DNA from 3 places in the Synechocystis sp. LEGE 06083 genome. Region 1 is predicted to be linked to each of the others. Evidence: predicted binding sites of a transcription regulator. Region 1 holds the regulator's gene; each other region holds the start of a gene.

What was found. Region 1 encodes NtcA, which controls nitrogen genes in cyanobacteria. Its sites were predicted from a motif close to GTANCNNNNGNTAC; they were not measured.
Region 2: the regulator NtcA is predicted to act here: its motif matches at 1,531-1,544, upstream of glnA (type I glutamate--ammonia ligase).
Region 3: the regulator NtcA is predicted to act here: its motif matches at 1,796-1,809, upstream of IQ219_RS02140 (DUF3155 domain-containing protein).

The regions. Positions count from the first base shown of each region.
Region 1 is NZ_JADEWJ010000054.1:1,573-4,703, reverse strand. Features, by position in the region: gene IQ219_RS06280 (alpha/beta hydrolase) at 1-845, opposite strand, end outside; gene IQ219_RS06275 (hypothetical protein) at 1,092-1,340, shown strand; gene ntcA (global nitrogen regulator NtcA) at 1,413-2,090, shown strand; gene IQ219_RS06265 (DUF3084 domain-containing protein) at 2,100-3,131, shown strand, end outside.
Region 2 is NZ_JADEWJ010000175.1:2,990-6,120, reverse strand. Features, by position in the region: gene IQ219_RS13250 (NAD(P)H-dependent glycerol-3-phosphate dehydrogenase) at 1-747, shown strand, start outside; gene IQ219_RS13245 (GNAT family N-acetyltransferase) at 893-1,417, opposite strand; gene glnA (type I glutamate--ammonia ligase) at 1,628-3,049, shown strand.
Region 3 is NZ_JADEWJ010000015.1:2,494-5,624, forward strand. Features, by position in the region: gene IQ219_RS02130 (DUF29 domain-containing protein) at 1-252, shown strand, start outside; gene hik2 (two-component system sensor histidine kinase Hik2) at 287-1,594, opposite strand; gene IQ219_RS02140 (DUF3155 domain-containing protein) at 1,840-2,163, shown strand; gene gltS (sodium/glutamate symporter) at 2,440-3,131, opposite strand, start outside.

The sequences.
Region 1 (3,131 bases):
GGGTGTTGGGGCAGAGCCACTACAAAACCATAGGAAGCCATTTTTTCGGCGGCAACATCGAAATCTTCAGGGCGAGAGGCTAAACCATGGGAAAAAACTAAAACTGGAGTTTTACCCGGTTTCCAGCGTTGGGGACGGTACACATCCACATAAAAACGACGGTTACGACTTTGGTCAGTTAACCACCAGGTTTCCTTGGGAGCCACACCGTAGGGGCCCATTTCAGTGGGGTCAGGCAAGACGCTAAAGTCAATCTCCCCTTCTGAAGCGGCTTCAATTTCCGAGAGGGCAATCATTTTCTGGATAAAGTGTTGGGACGCATTGACTAACAGTTGGGCTGCCCTGGCCCTCTGTTCTACGACTTCCCCTTGGAAATGAATGTCGGTGGGATACTTCCTAATAAAATTGATCAGGCTTAATCCCCCCTCGGGATCCTGAGCAGCCTGGACGATCGCCGCCCGAATGCCATATTTGGAGTTAGCTCCCCAAGGCGCATTGAGAATAAACGCGGCCCGAGCTAAGGAATCTTCCCCCAGACTAGTGTTAAAAAAGTTGCTGAGCACCACGGGGTCTACCTCTGCCCGGAGCCCCATAATTTCCCTTAACTTGGTCAGTTTTTCTTCGGAGGCTCCCACTAGGTTGAATAAAAAGCTGAGATTGGAGTCCACAGTGCCATCCTGCACAAATCGTTCCAGGGATTCCACCCGCACTGTCAACTTAATGGGCCCGTAGGTAAAAAAGATATTTTCTGCGGTTTTGCCCGGCAATTGGACGGCGATCGCCGTGAGGGTTCCCAAACAAATGGACTGCAACCAACGACGGAGGTTTGAGGGGAAGGTGACCATGGAAGCCATATTAGGGTTAATAAAGGGCGGGAACAACCAAGTTGCTGGACTGGAGCAATAGGCAAGAAACCTGAGCTAATTCTAGGCAATTTTTTTGCCATTGCCCCTAACGTAAAGTTATTTTTTTCTTCGTTACCTTTTGTTACCTAAAATTCAACAGAGGCAATCTAGACTGGACCTTTTGTCACCGTTGCTCCGTCCACGGAATGGGGGATAATCTAGACGAGATCATTAGGGACCCTGACTATGCAAAAAGCCGACGAATTTGCCATCCACCTGTTTTTGGCCAATGGCCATCGGGAAGAAGTCCGCTTCATGACCATTCAAGATTTTCAAAAATGGTACAGCAACGAAGTTGTGCCCAAGCACGACTCCCAGGAATTTATCAGTGTGCCGATCAAAAATATTCAAGGTGAGTACATGGTGGTGCGACCTTCGGCGATCGTTGCCATCCGGGTGGAACCAATTTTCTTTGGCAGTGTGGAGCGCATGTAATCCATTGTGTATAATCTTGATACAGAATGGGGTTTTGCACTTCCCTTGATGCCCCCATTACCGTGAACGTGCATGGATCAGTCCCTAACCCAAGATCGTCCCCTAGCGGCAGTGTTTCGACGCTTAGGCAGTGAGTTGATGCCCCCGGTGGTGGAAACTTTTGATCGGAGTAAAACAATTTTTTTTCCTGGGGATCCGGCGGAACGGGTTTATTTTTTGCTCAAGGGAGCGGTTAAGTTATCTCGGGTCTACGAAGCAGGGGAAGAGATCACCGTCGCTCTGCTGAGGGAGAACAGTGTTTTTGGGGTATTATCGTTAGTTACAGGGCAACGTTCTGACCGTTTTTATCACGCAGTGGCTTTTACTCCGGTGGAGTTGCTGTCTGCCCCCATTGAACAGGTGGAACAGGCTCTCAAGGAGCATCCCGACCTCTCATTGTTAATGTTGCAGGGCCTTTCTTCCCGCATCCTCCAGACGGAAATGATGATTGAAACCCTAGCCCACCGGGACATGGGTTCTCGTTTGGTTAGCTTTTTGTTGATCCTCTGTAGAGATTTTGGTGTACCTGCCCCGGACGGCATTCGCATTGACCTCAAGTTATCCCACCAGGCGATCGCCGAAGCCATTGGTTCCACCAGGGTAACGGTGACCAGGCTCTTGGGGGATTTGCGGGAAGGCAATATGATCTCCATCACGAAAAAGAAAATTACCGTGCATAATCCCGTTGCTCTCAGTCAACAGTTTACCTAGCCACCCCCTATGACCAGTGCCTATATTCTGGTTCTTTCTGTCCTGGTCCTGGGCGGGATCATTGCTGCGCTGGGGGATCATTTAGGCAGTAAGGTGGGGAAAGCTCGCCTACGCTTGTTTACACTACGACCCCGACAAACGGCAGTGGTGTTGACGGTAATTACTGGTACCCTAATTTCCGCTTCCACCCTAGGTATTTTGTTCACTTTTAGTAAATCCCTGCGGGAAGGGGTATTTCAACTGGATGATATTTTGGGTCAGTTGAGGGTGGCCAAAGCAGAATTGGAGCAGGCTAGCCAAGCCAAAGAGGAGATTGAATCAGAATTGAGTGCAGTACGTCAGGAGCAAAAGCTAGTACAAGAGCGGAGTCGAGAGTTAGACCGTAATTACACCAGGGCATTGCAACTGTTGCGTCGGGTATCCCAGCAATCCCGAAATTTGCGCCAGGAAGTGACTAATCTGTCGGCGGAAAGGGCGGAGTTAAATCAACAAAAGGACTCCCTATTGGCGGAAGCCACGGAGCTCCAGAGTCAAGTGAAGTTGCGAGACCAGGAATTGTCCAAACGCCAGGAACGCATTGCTCAACAGGAGAAAGTCCTTGCCCGTCAGCAGGAACAGGTGAAGTCTTTGGAGCAGAGGTTTGCTTCTTTGGAAGCCCAGCGCCAACAACTACAGGCGGAAATCAATCAACGGGACACCAAAATTGATCAACTCGACCAGGCGATCGCCGCTAAAGATAATGACATCCAGGTGCGGGAAGAAAAATTACAGGGGCTAGAAACGGAACTCAGTTTTCTGCAAAGGGAAGTGGAAGAACTAGAGCGTTATTACCAAGATTACCAAGAATTACGGGGGCAACAAATTGCCATTCTGCGAGGTCAGTTATTGGCCTTTGGTGGACTAAAGGTGGTAAGCACCGAAGCTGTCAGTGCTGCGGTGGATCAATTATTACGTCAGGCCAATCGCACCGCTCTGCAATTGGTCAAAACCCCCAATATGCCAGTGCCCGATGAACCCATTGTCCGGGTGACCACTGCCCAG
Region 2 (3,131 bases), on a different contig from region 1:
GCGAGGTTAGAGGCCATGGACCTCCAGAAGCGGACTATTTTGGTAACGGCCACCAAGGGTTTAGACCCTGAAACCATGGCTACCCCTTCCCAAATTTGGCAAGCCTCCCTACCTTCCCAGCCGATCGCCGTTTTGTCGGGGCCTAATTTATCGAAGGAAATTGACCAAGGCTTGCCGGCGGCAACGGTGGTGGCCAGTAGTGACCAAGCCGCAGCGGAAGAAATCCAAACCATTTTTGCAGCGGATAACTTTCGGGTGTACACCAACAACGATCCCCTAGGCACAGAATTGGGCGGCACCTTAAAAAATGTCATGGCGATCGCCGTGGGAGTATGCGAAGGTTTGGGACTAGGAACCAATGCCAAATCCGCCCTCATCACCAGGGCCCTACCGGAAATCACTAGGGTGGGACTGCATTTTGGGGCCCAACCAGACACCTTTTGGGGCCTAGCAGGATTGGGGGATTTATTGGCTACCTGCTCCAGTATGCTCAGCCGTAATTATCGGGTGGGTTATGGTTTATCCAAAGGGCAACCCCTGGAGGAGATTTTAGCCAACCTAGGAGGCACCGCCGAAGGGGTTAACACCACCGACGTACTAATAAAAATTGCCAATCGGGAAAAAATTGCTGTGCCCATCAGTAGACAGGTTTATCGTTTGCTCCACGGAAAAATTACTCCGCCCCAGGCAGTGGAAGCATTGATGGAAAGGGAATTGAAAGCAGAATTTGAGGACTTTGATCTTTGACATGGTTCTGTTCTCCCATCATGATCATGATTCAGGCCGAGTTAGGGGTCTAAACAAGACAATGATTTTTTCATTGGGAGCAAAATCAGCTCAAAGCTCCCCCATTGCTAAAGTTTAAGCGGCTCCATGGCGACGGGAGCAACAGTTACCCCGATGAACAACTTTTGAGGCGTAATCCCAAAATCAACAAATCCCGTTCCTGGCCCCCCAACTCCGCCACCTTGGGCAATAGGCCCCACTGCTCAAAACCGTGGCGTTGAAACAAACGAATACTGGGCTGATTGTGGGCAAAAATGTATCCCAGCAACGTTTTTAGCCCCAACTGGGGGGCCTTGGCGATCGCCGTTTTGAGTAAATACTGCCCCAAACCTCGGTGATGCCAGAGGGGGTCAAGGTAAATACTCAACTCCGCAGTGCGATGGTAGGCAGGGCGACCATAAAACCGCTGAAAACCCAACCACCCCACTATTTGCTTGTGCTCCGTTACCAACACCCAGAGGGGATAGGTGTCTGGCCCATGGTCCGCAAACCACTGACGACGGCTTTCCACCGTAATTGCATCGGTATCGCCGGTGGCTACATTTTGGGGAATGTTGGCATTGTAAATAGCAACAATAGAATCTAAATCCGTAATGATGGCATCCCGTAGGAAAAGGTCAGATGGGATCACAGCAATATTTTAGTACTTGCGGGGTTGATATAGGCACTAGTCTAAATGTTAATGGGAATTGCGATAGTTTCCGTCATTTCTAGGCGATCGCCAGAACGGAGTCGCAAAAATTGGTAGCGAAAAATACATTTTCTAACTACTTGACTCTTTACGATGGATACTCGACGCAGCGCAAAATTGTAATCTATCTGACTGCACTAAGGAGAAAAAATGGCTAAAACCCCCCAGGAAGTCCTCAAGTGGATCCAAGACGAAAAAATTAAGATTATCGACCTTAAGTTTATTGATACGCCGGGAATTTGGCAGCATTGCTCCTTCTATTACGACCAACTTGATGAAAACTCCTTCACCGAAGGTATTCCCTTTGATGGCTCCAGTATCCGGGGGTGGAAAGCCATTAATGAATCCGACATGTGCATGGTGCCCGACCCAAACACCGCCACCATCGATCCCTTCTGCAAAGAACCGACCTTGACCATGATTTGCAGTATCAAGGAGCCCCGCACTGGGGAATGGTATAACCGGGATCCCCGCACCATTGCCGCCAAAGCCGCCGAATATCTCCGTGGCACTGGCATTGCCGACACAGTTTACTTTGGTCCCGAAGCTGAATTTTTCCTCTTCGATGACATTCGCTTTGGCCAAACGGAAAATTCTAGCTACTACTTTGCCGACAGCGTGGAAGGGCGTTGGAACACCGGTCGGGAAGAGGAAGGGGGCAACCTAGGCTACAAACCAGGCTATAAACAGGGTTATTTCCCCGTCGCTCCCACCGACACCGCCCAGGATATCCGCACAGAAATGTTGCTCACCATGGCGGCCTTTGGCGTTCCCATTGAAAAGCATCACCACGAGGTAGCTTCCGGTGGTCAGAACGAATTGGGCATCAAGTTTGACAAGTTGGTCAATTCCGCTGACAACTTGATGATCTATAAGTATGTGATCAAAAACGTGGCTAAGAAGTACGGCAAAACCGTTACCTTTATGCCCAAGCCCATCTTCAACGATAATGGTTCTGGCATGCACGTGCACCAGTCCCTCTGGAAAGATGGCCAGCCCCTCTTTGCCGGGGATAAATATGCCGGCTTTAGCCAAATGGGTCTGTGGTACATCGGCGGTATTTTGAAACATGCCCCTGCCCTGTTAGCCTTCACCAACCCCACCACCAACTCTTACAAACGACTGGTGCCCGGTTTTGAAGCCCCCGTTAACTTGGCCTACTCCCAAGGCAACCGTTCCGCCTCCGTGCGGATTCCCCTCTCCGGTGGTAACCCCAAAGCCAAGCGTCTGGAATTCCGTTGCCCCGACGCCACCTCCAACCCCTATCTCGCTTTTGCCGCCATGCTCTGTGCCGGTATTGATGGGATCAAAAATCAGATTGACCCAGGCGAACCCTTGGATGTGGACATCTACGACCTCAGCCCCGAGGAATTGGCCAAGATCCCTTCCACCCCTGGTTCCCTAGAGGCGGCATTGGAAGCGTTGGAGAAAGACCATGAGTTTTTGACTGGTACCGGCGTTTTCTCCGCTGATTTTGTGGAAAGTTGGATTGAGTACAAACTCGACAACGAAGTTAACCCCATGCGTCTACGTCCCCACCCCTACGAGTTCTCCTTGTACTACGACTGCTAAGTCAGTCCATCTCAGCGGGTTTTAGGTAGTAACTAAAATCTGTTTCAACGGCCGGCCCCATACACCGATGGTGGTACTAACT
Region 3 (3,131 bases), on a different contig from region 1:
GAACAGCGTTCCCGTAGTTGGTTTCTTACTATTCGGGAGCAACGTCGGGCCATTCGCCGCCATCTACTCCAGAACCCTAGCTTAAAGTCCCGTTTACCCCAAGCATTGGAGGATGGCTTTGAAGCGGGGATGGATCTAGCTTTACGGGAGACCAACCTGCCTATTCGTGTCTTTCCTGAAGTCTGTCCCTATCCATTAGCAAGGGTTTTACAAGAAAATTTCCTTTGTGATACCAGTCAGGACTGGAGCTAGGGTGAGGGCAAGAAAACTGGGTTCGATTTCGATGTCAACTAGGCTCTTCCCCAGGGGTTAGCCAAAGAGTGAAAGTAGAGCCTGGGCGATTCCTATTGGCAGATAAACCATTGGGGCTAGTGACAGTAATTTTGCCCCCCATTTGGGCTACTAGATCCGCCACGATCGCCAAGCCTAAACCTGTGCCGCCAATAGGCCCCTGGGCTTGGGTTCCCCGATAATTGCGCTCAAAAATCCTTTCTTGATCCTCCTGGGGAATGCCATAACCCGTGTCGGCGATCGCCAATGTGACCCAATCCGTGCCAGAAGATCGGCCGGTTTCTAAGGCAAGATTAACTTCTACCCGGCCACCGTTGGGAGTGTATTTAATGGCATTGTCTAAAAGATTATTAACCACTTCCCGCAAAGCTAAACGGTTAGCAATCACCAGGGCATCAATCAAAGCAATTTGGGCCGTTAAAGTAATATTTCTCTCGGCGGCGATCGCCTGGTGGGCCAGCAAAATAGGGGGCAAAACTTCCGTTAGGGAAAAACTGGCCAGGGGCATAGTTTCGTCATGATCCGCCGGAGGCAAAACCTGGATTGTGGCCGCTGGATCGCTTGGCAAAAGGGGCACTGTCTCAGGGCCTTGATGTTGGCTCGCTTCAAAACTTTGTAACAACTCCTGGAGATGTTCCCCCTGGCGCACAATGCCTTCCACCACCTGTTGACTTTTGTCGTCCCCCTGCCAACGTTTGAGCAGTAGCTTACTAAACGTTTTTAGGGCAGTGAGGGGATTGCGGAGTTGGTGCAAGAGGTCAGCCCAATGTTGTCGCTCCCACTGGTATTGTTGATTTTGCTCCTCCCAGGCCTGGCGGTACCAATCCTGTTGTTGATCCAATAGGCAGGCCACCGCTAAAGATTTGGCGATCGCCTCCAACTGCACCATTTCCTCCCCATGCCACTGGCCCTGACTGCGATGAATTACCAACAGTCCCACCATTTCTTCCCCGTAAACCAGAGGTAAAACCAAGCGTTTGTCCGCATCGAAGGGGGGAGGCTCCAACCGACTGCGGCGACTTAACTGACCCACCCCCACGGGAACCGCTGGCAAAGACAAATCGTCTGTCGGGGGAGAAGCTTCCCCTTGTGGTAGACTGATTAACCCATAACTTTGCGATTCAGCTACTGTTGGACTATGGGAAACCACCAACGGTACCAACCCCTGCTCCGTTTCTTCTTGGTTTAGATAAACGCCACACCAGTCCACCTGCAATCCCTGTTGCAAAAGCCGAACCTGCGACTGACAAAGGGCAATCAACCCGGCACTGGGGGAATACATTGATGAAATGGAACCAGCCATGGAGCTTATGGTGGGGCCAGGCCCCGGAAGAAATGTTAAGAAATATTAAGATTTAAATTGGTCTATTTATGGCCCTGGGGGGCAGTTTTGGGGGTGAAACCCTACCTAAATGGTGTTTAGAATCAGCGATCCCCTTAGCACCGCAAGGGCTGGAGAGGCTTGATATTTAGAATTAGACCGGATATAATCGACACGGCTTTTGTAACTATCATTACAGCATATCGCTGAAATAGGAGGTAACTGGGTTGGCACGCAAACGCAAACGGAAGAGTCGTCGTCGTCAAGAAGGTCGTAAGATTTTGGAGCTTGTTCCTCAGTTTAATATTGAAAGCGGCGAGGATAAGCCCGTCACGGCCGCTCGTCGCTACATCCAAGCTAACGAAATTCAGCCCCCGGCCTTGCTCATTGTAAAACGAAACGAGCACACCACTGATCGATATTTTTGGGCCGAGAAGGGATTGTTTGGGGCCCAGTATGTGGAAGAGAATCATTTTCTGTTCCCCAGTCTGCGGGAGTATCAACTTCCCACCCCTAGCACTAAAACCCCTGTGGGTGCTGGGAGCCGTTAACTGAACGGTTTCTAAGCAATGGCAAAAACAGACTAAATCGGTTTTATTGGGGCTGACTTTCCTTAGCAGGTTAGATCCGAAGTAGGTTTTGGGTACAAACTCTGCCTAAATTCGGAGGAAGGAGTGGTTAGTTTTCGTTTCCATTCTTACCCGAAAAGCTCTGTGCCGATTCAGATCCTGTCATGTTTTGGCAACTGAGTCCACTCTAGCCTCCGGGTTGGGGTGGCTGTTGCTGGGCATTAATAATCCTGATCATCCTTGCCGCCACAGTTCGGCCTAGCCAAGGAAATTGAGAAATTGCTGGATGACAAAGGCGTTGGCAATGTCAATGAAGAAAGCTCCCACCAGGGGCACAACGATGAAGGCCTGGGGGGCAGCACCGAACTTTTCTGTCACTGCGGTCATATTGGCGATCGCCGTGGGGGTAGCCCCCAGGGTTAAACCGGAATAGCCGGAGGAGATCACCGCCGCGTTGTAGTCCTGGCCCATGAGAGGGAAAACAACGACAACGGTGTAAATTACTGTGGCCATGAATTGGACTAGGAGGATAATGGCAATCACTCCGCCAATGTCAGCCAAAGTCCAGAGTTGTAAGCTCATCAGGGAAATGGCCAGGAATAGTCCCAAACTAACGTCGGAAATTAAAGCTAGGGAAGGGGTTTCCGCTGGCCAAGGAAATTGTTTGAACACGAGGGGAATGGTATTGGTGAGAATGATACCTGCCAGCAAACAGGAGACAAAGGCCGGCAACATCAGTCCCAGGCCGGCGATCGCCACGTTGAGTTCAAAGCCTAAGCCGATGGTTAGACCAATGACCAAAATGGATTGGAGCATGGTGTTGTAGTCAATTTGCACATTCTCCTGGTCCCGCCGGATGCTAATGGTTAAATCTTCGCCGTTGGCATCCGGTTGTAATTGGTTACGAATGATTAAAAATTTGGCGATGGGCCCTCCCACAATGCCCCCAA